3 regions of the Citrobacter sp. Cm046 genome follow, and region 3 is predicted to be linked to each of the others. Evidence: predicted binding sites of a transcription regulator. Region 3 holds the regulator's gene; each other region holds the start of a gene.
The links. Region 3 encodes PhoB, which activates phosphate uptake and scavenging genes when phosphate is short. Its sites were predicted from a motif close to CTGTCATAAAACTGNCNNAT; they were not measured.
Positions count from the first base shown of each region.

Region 1: a site for PhoB is predicted at 1,299-1,318, ahead of pstS (phosphate ABC transporter substrate-binding protein PstS). Genes of this name have one in related genera too.
Region 2: a site for PhoB is predicted at 1,321-1,340, ahead of phnC (phosphonate ABC transporter ATP-binding protein). Genes of this name have one in related genera too.

Region 1 covers NZ_JAOWGP010000030.1:385,753-389,022, forward strand. The annotation lists gene pstC (phosphate ABC transporter permease PstC) at 1-17, opposite strand, end outside; gene pstS (phosphate ABC transporter substrate-binding protein PstS) at 171-1,211, opposite strand; gene glmS (glutamine--fructose-6-phosphate transaminase (isomerizing)) at 1,539-3,270, opposite strand, start outside.
Region 2 covers NZ_JAOWGP010000007.1:126,849-130,118, forward strand. The annotation lists gene phnD (phosphonate ABC transporter substrate-binding protein) at 1-424, opposite strand, end outside; gene phnC (phosphonate ABC transporter ATP-binding protein) at 490-1,278, opposite strand; gene yjdN (VOC family metalloprotein YjdN) at 1,411-1,857, opposite strand; gene OGX98_RS00645 (zinc ribbon domain-containing protein YjdM) at 1,937-2,272, opposite strand; gene crfC (clamp-binding protein CrfC) at 2,826-3,270, shown strand, end outside.
Region 3 covers NZ_JAOWGP010000036.1:177,746-181,015, reverse strand. The annotation lists gene phoR (phosphate regulon sensor histidine kinase PhoR) at 1-1,276, opposite strand, end outside; gene phoB (phosphate response regulator transcription factor PhoB) at 1,327-2,016, opposite strand; gene sbcD (exonuclease subunit SbcD) at 2,206-3,270, shown strand, end outside.

The DNA.
Region 1 (3,270 bases), on a different contig from region 3:
GGCTTGGTTGCAGCCATAAATTACTCTTTCCATTAAACACGTTTTACGAAGTTGCCCAAACCGGATGGCGCTACGCTTATCCGGTCTATACATTGGGCCTACAGTCTGAACCGTAGGGCGGATAAGCGTAGCGCCATCCGCCAATTCGTCAATTCGTCAAAGATATTCTGTTAATACAGCGCTTTACCACTGCTGTCTTTCACGTTGGTCTTCCATGCAGCACGAATCTGCTCAACCACGCTGTCCGGCAGGCTGGCGTAATCCAGGTCATTGGCCTGCTTGCCGCCATTTTTGTATGCCCAGTCAAAGAATTTCAGCACCTCAGCGCCTTGCTCAGGTTTCTTCTGCTCTTTATGAACCAGAATGAAGGTTGTAGACGTGATTGGCCACGCCTCGTCACCTTTCTGGTTAGTCAGATCCTGGGCAAAAGTTTTGCTCCAGTCAGCGCCTTTAGCCGCATTAGCGAAACTTTCTTCGGTCGGACTTACCGGTTTGCCGTCAGCAGTAACCAGTTTGGTATAGGCCAGGTTGTTCTGCTTAGCATAAGCATATTCAACGTAGCCGATAGAGCCTGGCAGACGCTGTACGAACGCGGCGATACCGTCGTTGCCTTTACCACCCAGACCGGTTGGCCAGTTAACGGTAGAGCCTGAACCAATTTTAGATTTCCACTCTTCATTCACTTTTGCCAGATAGCTGGTGAATACGAAGGAAGTACCGGAACCATCAGCACGACGAACAACGGCGATATTCTGAGAAGGTAGTTTCAGACCCGGGTTCAGTTTGGTGATGGCTTCATCATCCCACTTCTTAATTTTGCCGAGATAGATGTCACCCAGCGTTTTACCGTCAAGCACCAGCTCACCGGATTTCAGGCCTGGGATATTCACCGCCAGCACCACACCGCCGATCACTGTTGGGAACTGGAAAAGACCTTCCTGTGCCAGTTTCTCATCAGACAATGGTGCATCAGATGCACCGAAATCAACGGTATTTGCAGTAATTTGTTTTACACCACCGGAGGAGCCGATACCCTGGTAGTTTACTTTGCTACCGGTCTCTTTCTGATAGGTATCAGCCCATTTGGCATACACCGGCGCAGGAAAAGTTGCACCTGCACCTGTCAGGCTTGCTGCTGCGAATACAGAGAAAGCACTCATCGATAAGGTCGCGGCGACAACAGTTGCGACAGTGGTACGCATAACTTTCATAATGTCTCCTGCACGATTTTCGTAAATCATTGTTAAGTGGCTACGATGAGCAAAATAGGATAAACAGGTGACAGTTAAATGTACGAAATATGACATTTTTATGACAACGAAATAAATCAGACAAAACAAATAAAAAAAACCAATAAAAATAATCAGTTGAAATGAAACGTGACGGTAATATTTCGCAAAAAATTTCTTTTTATGACACTGAAAACAGTAGCTGAAGATGACGGTTTGTCACATAAAAAAAGCGGGATAGTTGATTAAAAACAGAACAACGAATAAAAAATGCCCCGCCAAAAGCGGGGCATTTTCACTATAACCGACTTACTCTACAGTAACCGATTTAGCCAGGTTACGCGGCTGATCCACATCGGTGCCTTTAATCAGCGCCACGTGATAAGCCAGCAACTGCAGCGGAACAGTGTAGAAGATCGGTGCAATGACCTCTTCCACATGCGGCATCTCAATGATGTGCATGTTTTCGCTGCTAGTGAACCCAGCATCCTGATCGGCGAAGACGTATAACTGGCCGCCGCGGGCACGAACTTCTTCAATGTTGGATTTCAGTTTTTCCAACAGTTCGTTGTTCGGTGCAACCACGATAACCGGCATATCGGCATCAATCAGCGCCAGCGGGCCGTGTTTCAGTTCGCCAGCGGCATAAGCTTCAGCGTGAATATAAGAGATCTCTTTTAACTTCAGCGCGCCTTCCAGCGCAATCGGATACTGATCGCCACGGCCAAGGAACAGCGCATGATGTTTGTCAGAGAAATCTTCCGCCAGAGCTGCGATACGTTTGTCCTGAGACAGCATCTGTTCAATGCGGCTCGGCAATGCCTGCAGACCGTGAACGATCTCCTGTTCGATTGACGCATCCAGGCCTTTCAGACGAGACAGTTTCGCCACCAGCATCAACAGAACTGTCAACTGAGTGGTAAATGCTTTCGTCGAAGCCACGCCTATTTCAGTCCCGGCATTGGTCATTATCGCCAGGTCTGATTCACGCACCAGAGAAGATCCCGGTACGTTACAGATAGCCAGCGATCCCAGATAGCCCAGATCTTTAGACAAGCGCAGACCCGCCAGGGTATCCGCCGTTTCACCAGACTGGGAAAGAGTGATCATCAGGCTGTTACGACGCACAGCTGATTTGCGATAGCGGAACTCGGAAGCGATTTCCACATCACAGGAAATACCTGCCAGCGACTCGAACCAGTAGCGGGATACCATACCTGAGTTGTACGAGGTACCACAGGCGATAATCTGGATATGCTCCACCTGAGACAGCAGCTCATTGGCATTCGGACCCAGCTCGCTTAAATCCACTTCACCATGGCTGATACGCCCGGTAAGGGTGTTTTTAATCGCGTTCGGCTGTTCGTAAATCTCTTTCTGCATGTAGTGGCGGTAAATACCTTTTTCGCCAGCATCATATTGCAGACTGGATTCGATATCCTGACGTTTCACTTCTTCGCCAGACTTATCGAAAATAGAGACCGAACGGCGGGTCACTTCCGCAATATCGCCTTCTTCAAGGAAGATAAAGCGACGGGTAACCGGCAGCAACGCCAGCTGATCGGAAGCGATAAAATTCTCACCCATCCCCAAGCCAATAACCAGCGGGCTACCAGAACGTGCCGCCAGCAGGACTTCCGGGTTACGGGTATCCATGATCACCGTGCCGTATGCACCGCGCAGTTGCGGGATAGTCCGCAGTACAGCTTCACGTAGGGTTCCGCCCTGTTCCAGCTCCCAATGCACCAGGTGAGCAATCACTTCGGTGTCGGTTTCAGAAACAAAGGTGTAACCACGCGCTTTCAGCATTTCGCGTAGTGGTTCATGGTTTTCGATGATGCCGTTATGCACCACCACAATATGTTCAGAAACATGCGGATGCGCGTTCGCTTCTGAAGGTTCACCATGGGTCGCCCAACGGGTATGAGCAATACCAGTGCCGCCATGCAACGGATGCTCTTCCGCAGCAGCGGTAAGCATCTGTACTTTACCCAGACGACGCAGACGGGTCATGTTGCCTTCAGCATCGACAACTGCCAGA
Region 2 (3,270 bases), on a different contig from region 3:
TGCGTTTGGCGATCAGTTCGTTCAGGTTGTTGATCGGGCTGTCTTTGTTAACGATCAGCACGCTCCAGTAACCCGGCGATCCATCTGCGGCGACGGTCTGTGCAAAGACCTGTCCGTTGGCGCGGTCCACTGCTTCCATGGCGGAGAGGTTGCCGTACCAGGCGATATCGACTTTGTTAAAACGCATTCCCTGGATGATCCCGGCATAGTCCGGGGCAAAGAAGGCGTTCACTTTTACGCCCAGTGATTTTTCCATGTCCTTCAGGAACGGTTCCCACTGTGGCTTCAGGTTTTGCTGTGATTCAGTCGAAATAATGCCAAAGTTCAGCGCTTTTTCCTGCTCTTCGGCATGCGCCGGGCTTAACAAGGTACTGATGCTGAACATGCTGGTGAACGCCAGCGCGGCAACGGCCTTATAGCTCATGTTTTTTCCTCAACGAGTCATTGTTCCAGGCTATTTCACTTGTCAGCCTGGCCTTTTCAGTTCAATTAAGCAGCCTGCGCGTTCTGTTCGACGCGGTTCATGCTGCGGTAGAGATGATCAAATCGATCGTTATCGAAGTGTTGGCTGCTGCCATCAAAGAAGACGTTCCCCTGACGCAGTGCGACAATGCGTTCGCAGTAACGCAGGGCGTAATCCACCTGATGCAGCGTGACAACCACGGTGATGCCGTCGGTCTGGTTAATGTCGCGCAGGGTGTCCATCACGATGCGCGCAGATTCCGGGTCCAGCGAGGCAATCGGCTCATCGGCGAGGATCACTTTTGCCTGCTGCATCAGCGCGCGGGCGATGGCGACGCGTTGCTGCTGCCCGCCTGAAAGCGTGGAAACGCGCTGATATGCAAAGTGCGCCATGCCAACGCGGGTTAGCGCCTGTAACGCACGTTGTTTCTGTTCTGACGTAAACCAGCTAAAACAAGTGCGCCAGAACGGTGTGCTGCCGAGCGCACCAATCAGCACGTTCTCCAGCACGGTCAGACGGTTCACCAGATTGAACTGCTGGAAGATGTAGCCGGTGTGAGCGCGGCTTTTGCGAATGTCGCGCGCCAGCCGGCCTTCACGCTGTACGGTGCGACCTAACAGTTCGACGTGACTGCCTGGTGATTTATCACCAGTAATCAAACCGCTTAAATGGCGTAAAAGGGTGGATTTGCCGGAGCCAGACGGCCCAAGCAGAGCGACCATCTCACCGGCACCGATATTGAGATCAACCGCGTTTAGCGCCTGATGTTGATTGAAGGATTTGGAGAGTTTTTCGACGCGAATAATCGTTTGCATGATGCGGCCTCCCTAAAAAAGTGGCCCCATCGTGGCGGATTAATGTGACATTTTCGTTAAAGGAAGGTTACCTGGCGATGAAGAGTTGAGCGAGATTTGATGACAGTACGGGAGGGCGAGCCTCCCGTCAGGTTACTCGGTTGGCTGCGGTTGCTTCACGACGTTAATCATCCATGGCACACCGTATTGATCGGTGACTTTACCGAATCCGTGCGCCCAGAAGGTTTCCTGCCAGTCCATTTCGATTTGGCCTTTGGCGGCAAGTTTGTCAAACCAGCGCTTCCCTTCGTCGACATGTTGCGTATCAAGAACCAGCGTGAAACCGGAATAATGTGCGTTTCCTGATGAAACAGCATCACTCATCATGATATCGCTGCCCGCGATACGCAGATTAGCGTGGGCTATTGCAGTATCGGGGAATTTCATACCTGAAGGGCAACCCTCTTCGCTGTCCTGTGCCGATTTGGGCATTTCACCAAAGTTGATTTTGTAGAGCAGCTCTGCGCCCAATGTCTGTTGGTAGTATGCGATGGCGTCGGCGCAATTGCCGGCAAAAGAGATGTAGGGACTTAATGGCATAATTTTTACCTCAGTAAAAGAAGCCAGTTAAGTGTAGTTAGCGTAAGCCCGGTAAGCGAAGCGCCACCGGGCATAATCATTAGTTCTTTTTCACGAACTCGGATTTCAGTTTCATTGGGCCAAATCCATCGATCTTGCAATCAATGTTGTGGTCGCCTTCAACCAGACGGATGTTTTTCACTTTGGTCCCAATCTTCAGCATTGAAGAGCTACCTTTTACCTTCAGATCTTTCACGACGGTAACGCTGTCGCCGTCGGCCAGCAGGTTGCCGTTAGCGTCTTTCACGATCAGTTCGTCGCTGTCCTGAGCCGGTTCAGCATCGTTCCATTCGTGGGCGCATTCCGGGCAAATGAACATGCCGTTATCTTCGTAAGTGTATTCGGAGTTGCATTGTGGGCAGTGTGGTAATGACATGTAGATTTCCTCAAAAGTCAGCAGGGGCAAAAGCGCCCAAAAATGGCAGATTGCCGAAAAAGGCCGCAATTATACATAAAATCCCTGCTTTTGTCGGGACTACTGTCCGATTAAGAAAAATGGCAGGCTGCAGTTAAACACCACAATACCTTTGCTTTCCAGTACCTGAAATCCGGACTGAATATTTTTTAAGGGAAATTGCTACGCTTTGTTATTTAAGATAAGGTGAGGCAAACCACCTGATATTCATAGGTCACACGACTTTCAGTATCACTTAGCCATTGTATGTGAATGCTTCACGACCCCTTAATTTAGGTAGGGGAATTAAGCTGGCATTTTTTAAAACTGAACTACTCTCTTTATCTTTCTTACTTAATACAGTAAGTGAGAGGCCTCAGGCCAACGGTTATACATTGAATTCTATATTAAAAATATCAATTGGTTGTTTTGATTTTTAATTATTTCCACACGTAATTATAAAAGCCGAAAGTCTATAAATAAAACGATTTGGCTAAATAAAAGCACTGCTATTTGCGTTAAGGAAAAATTTTCCATGTACACACAGACAATATATGAATTAAGTCAGGAAGCTGAACGCTTGCTGATGCTCTCTCAGGAACATCTCAAGCAATTACAAAAATTGCCCGCGACATCGTTGGATAACGTCACGCAGAAAGAAGGAGAGCATAGCGGACAGGTACAGCCCCTGCATTTCAGTGCGCGTGGCATGGATGTCCAGCAGGCAACGCTCAACAATGAGCTGCGAAAGATAACGCGTCTGGAGATGGTGCTGGCTATTGTCGGCACCATGAAGGCGGGTAAATCGACGACAATAAACGCGATTGTGGGTACGGAGGTTCTGCCTAATCGTAATCGCCCGATGACGGCGCTGCCGACGCTTATCCGCCATACGCCAGGTCAGAAAGAGCCGGTGCTGCATTTTTCTCATGTTGCACCGATTGATGCCTTGATGAATTTATTACAGCAGCGCGTGCGGG
Region 3 (3,270 bases):
TTAAACGTTCCGGGAGTATGAAACTAAACCGCGTTCCTTTTCCTGGTGCACTGTCGATAATCAACCGACTGTCATGATGATTTAACGCATGCTTCACGATCGCCAGCCCTAATCCACTACCGCCCGTTTGCCGGGATCGCGCTTTATCCACGCGATAAAATCGCTCAGTCAGACGCGGGATATGCTCAGAAGCAATGCCGGGGCCGTTGTCTTCGACGCTGAACTCAGCGCCTTGGGTCACATGCTGCCAGCGCACGGTGATATGCGTTCCCGCAGGGGTATGGTTGACCGCGTTATAGATAAGATTCGAGATAGCACTGCGCAGTTGCTCCTCATTACCCAACACACTTAGCTGGCTATCAACGTCAAAGGTAAAGGTGTGTTTATTCTGGCTCAGCGTTTGCGCCTCATGTTCAACCACGCGCAGTATCACCGGCACATCGACTTTTTCATTCAACAGCAGCGCTGGTGCGGCCTCGATTCTCGACAATGTCAGCAGTTGCTTAACCAGCCCTTCCATACGCTGTGTTTGCTCACGCATGGTGTGCAGCGCTTTTTCTCGCGTTGCACCTTCCAGGGGATGTTCCTGCATCATTTCCAGATAGCCTTGCAGCACCGTGATTGGTGTACGCAGCTCATGGCTGGCGTTGGCAAAAAAGTTACGCCGCGCACCTTCCAGTTGGTGCATCTGGGTGACATCACGCGCCACCATCAGCAATTGCTTATCGGTATAGGGCATCACGCGAATTTCCAGATGTCGTCCGGTATTGAGAACCAAATTGATCGGTCGACTAAAGTCGCGCGTTTTCAGGTACAACGTGAATTCCGGGTAACGCAGCAGGTTAAGAATATTTTGGCCGCTATCGTCCGGCCAGCGTAATCCCAGAACCTGCTGCGCCAGGCCATTACACCAGAAAATACCGCCCTCTTCGGTAGTCAGTACAACCGCGTCGGGGAGTGATTCAGCCCCACTACGAAAGCGTTTGATCAGATTACCCAGTTCACGACGGCGCTTCTTGTTACGTAGCTGCATTTGATGCAAACCGTACAGCAACGGTTCCCAACTGCCTCGCCCCGGCGGTGGTGTCATACTCCTGTCGACCCACAACCACCAGGACAAACGTAATAAATTCCAGAAATGCCAGACAAGCAGGCTTGTTACCGACGCCAGTAAAAACCAGGGCAGATAACCGAAAAAAGCACTAAGGATAAAAGCCGGTATGCAGCAAAGTATCAGCTCCAGTACCAGCCTTCTCCATGACAATCGTTCAAGCAAACGTCATACTCCATTTACAGCCAGGTCCATTAGGCTTGTATTCTTACCAGTCAGAAGCGGGTCGAAAAACGATATCCCGTCCCACGCACCGTCTGCACCATGCGATCGTGTCCGCTGTGCTCCAGCGCCTTGCGCAACCGGCGGATATGCACATCTACTGTCCGGTCTTCCACGTAAACATTGGTGCCCCAGACATGATTGAGTAATTGCTCGCGACTGTAGACGCGCTCAGGGTGGGTCATAAAGAAATGCAATAACTTGAATTCGGTGGGTCCCATATCAAGCGGATCCTCGCCGGTCATCACACGATGCGAGGTTGGATCCAGGCTCAGGCCCTGCATCTCAATGACCTCTTCAACCGCCATTGGCGAAATACGACGCAAAACGGCTTTAATACGCGCTACCAGTTCCTTGGGAGAAAACGGCTTAGTGATATAGTCATCTGCACCGGTTTCCAGACCACGCACGCGGTCCTCCTCTTCCCCTCTTGCCGTCAGCATCATCACAGGAATGTCCCGCGTCATCGCTTCTCGCTTGAGATGTTTAATGAACTGCAGACCCGACCCGCCCGGAAGCATCCAGTCCAGCAGGATGAGATCCGGCCAGGGTTCATTAAGTTGGTTCACAGCACTGTCATAGTCTTCGGCTTCTACGGGATGAAAACCGTTTTGCTCGAGCACGAAGCAGACCATTTCACGAATTGGAGCTTCATCTTCTACGACCAGAATACGTCTCGCCATGATTTGCCCTGTTTTTTAATTAACTCGTTTATCATCAATACGGTGTCATTATGCGTCAGATTTATGACAGATTTATGAAAAGATAGTCCAGGTTTAACGAAGGTTGTTGAATTATGACAGCCCGGAGGCAAGATATTACCGTCCTGCAAAGGTTATAATCCTGTTCACGTTTTTTGCCATGGAACACTTATGCGCATCCTTCACACGTCTGACTGGCATCTGGGCCAAAACTTCTACAGCAAGAGCCGCGCCGCTGAGCATCAGGCCTTTCTCGACTGGCTTCTGGATACGGCACAATCCCATCAGGTGGATGCGATTATTGTGGCTGGCGATATTTTTGATACCGGCTCTCCCCCAAGCTACGCCCGTGAGCTATACAATCGCTTTGTTGTAAATCTGCAACAAACAGGTTGTCATTTGGTGGTGTTGGCAGGAAACCACGACTCTGTCGCCACGCTCAATGAATCCCGCGATATTCTGGCGTTTCTGAACACCACGGTGGTCGCCAGCGCAGGTCATGCGCCACAGATACTCCAGCGCCGCGACGGCACACCGGGTGCGATATTATGCCCGATCCCTTTTTTACGTCCACGCGACATCATCACCAGCCAGGCAGGACTCACAGGCGGAGAAAAGCAGCAGCATCTGCTGGGAGCCATCACCGACTATTATCAACAGCAATATGAGGACGCCTGTAAGCTACGCGGCGACCAGAACCTGCCCATTATTGCGACAGGGCATCTGACTACCGTCGGTGCCAGTAAAAGTGACGCCGTTCGTGACATCTACATTGGCACGCTGGATGCATTTCCGGCACAAAATTTCCCGCCAGCGGATTACATCGCGCTGGGACATATTCACCGGGCGCAGGTCATCGGCGGAACAGAGCATATTCGCTACTGTGGCTCGCCGATTGCGCTGAGTTTTGATGAGTGCGGCAAAAATAAATGCGTTCATCTGGTGAGTTTCGAAGAGGGTAAGCTGCGCGCGGTTGAAAACCTCACCGTGCCGGTTACACAGCCGCTTTCGGTACTGAAAGGCGATTTAGCGTCTATTACTGCTCAACTTGAGCAGTGGCGCGACACAGATCAGGAACCGCCCGTCTGGTTAGATATCGAAATTACCACTGATGATTATCTGCACGATATGCAGCGTAAAATTCAGGCCTTAACTGAAGACTTACCGGTAGAAGTCTTGCTGGTACGCCGCAGCCGGGAACAACGTGAACGTATTATGGTGAATGAACGACGCGAA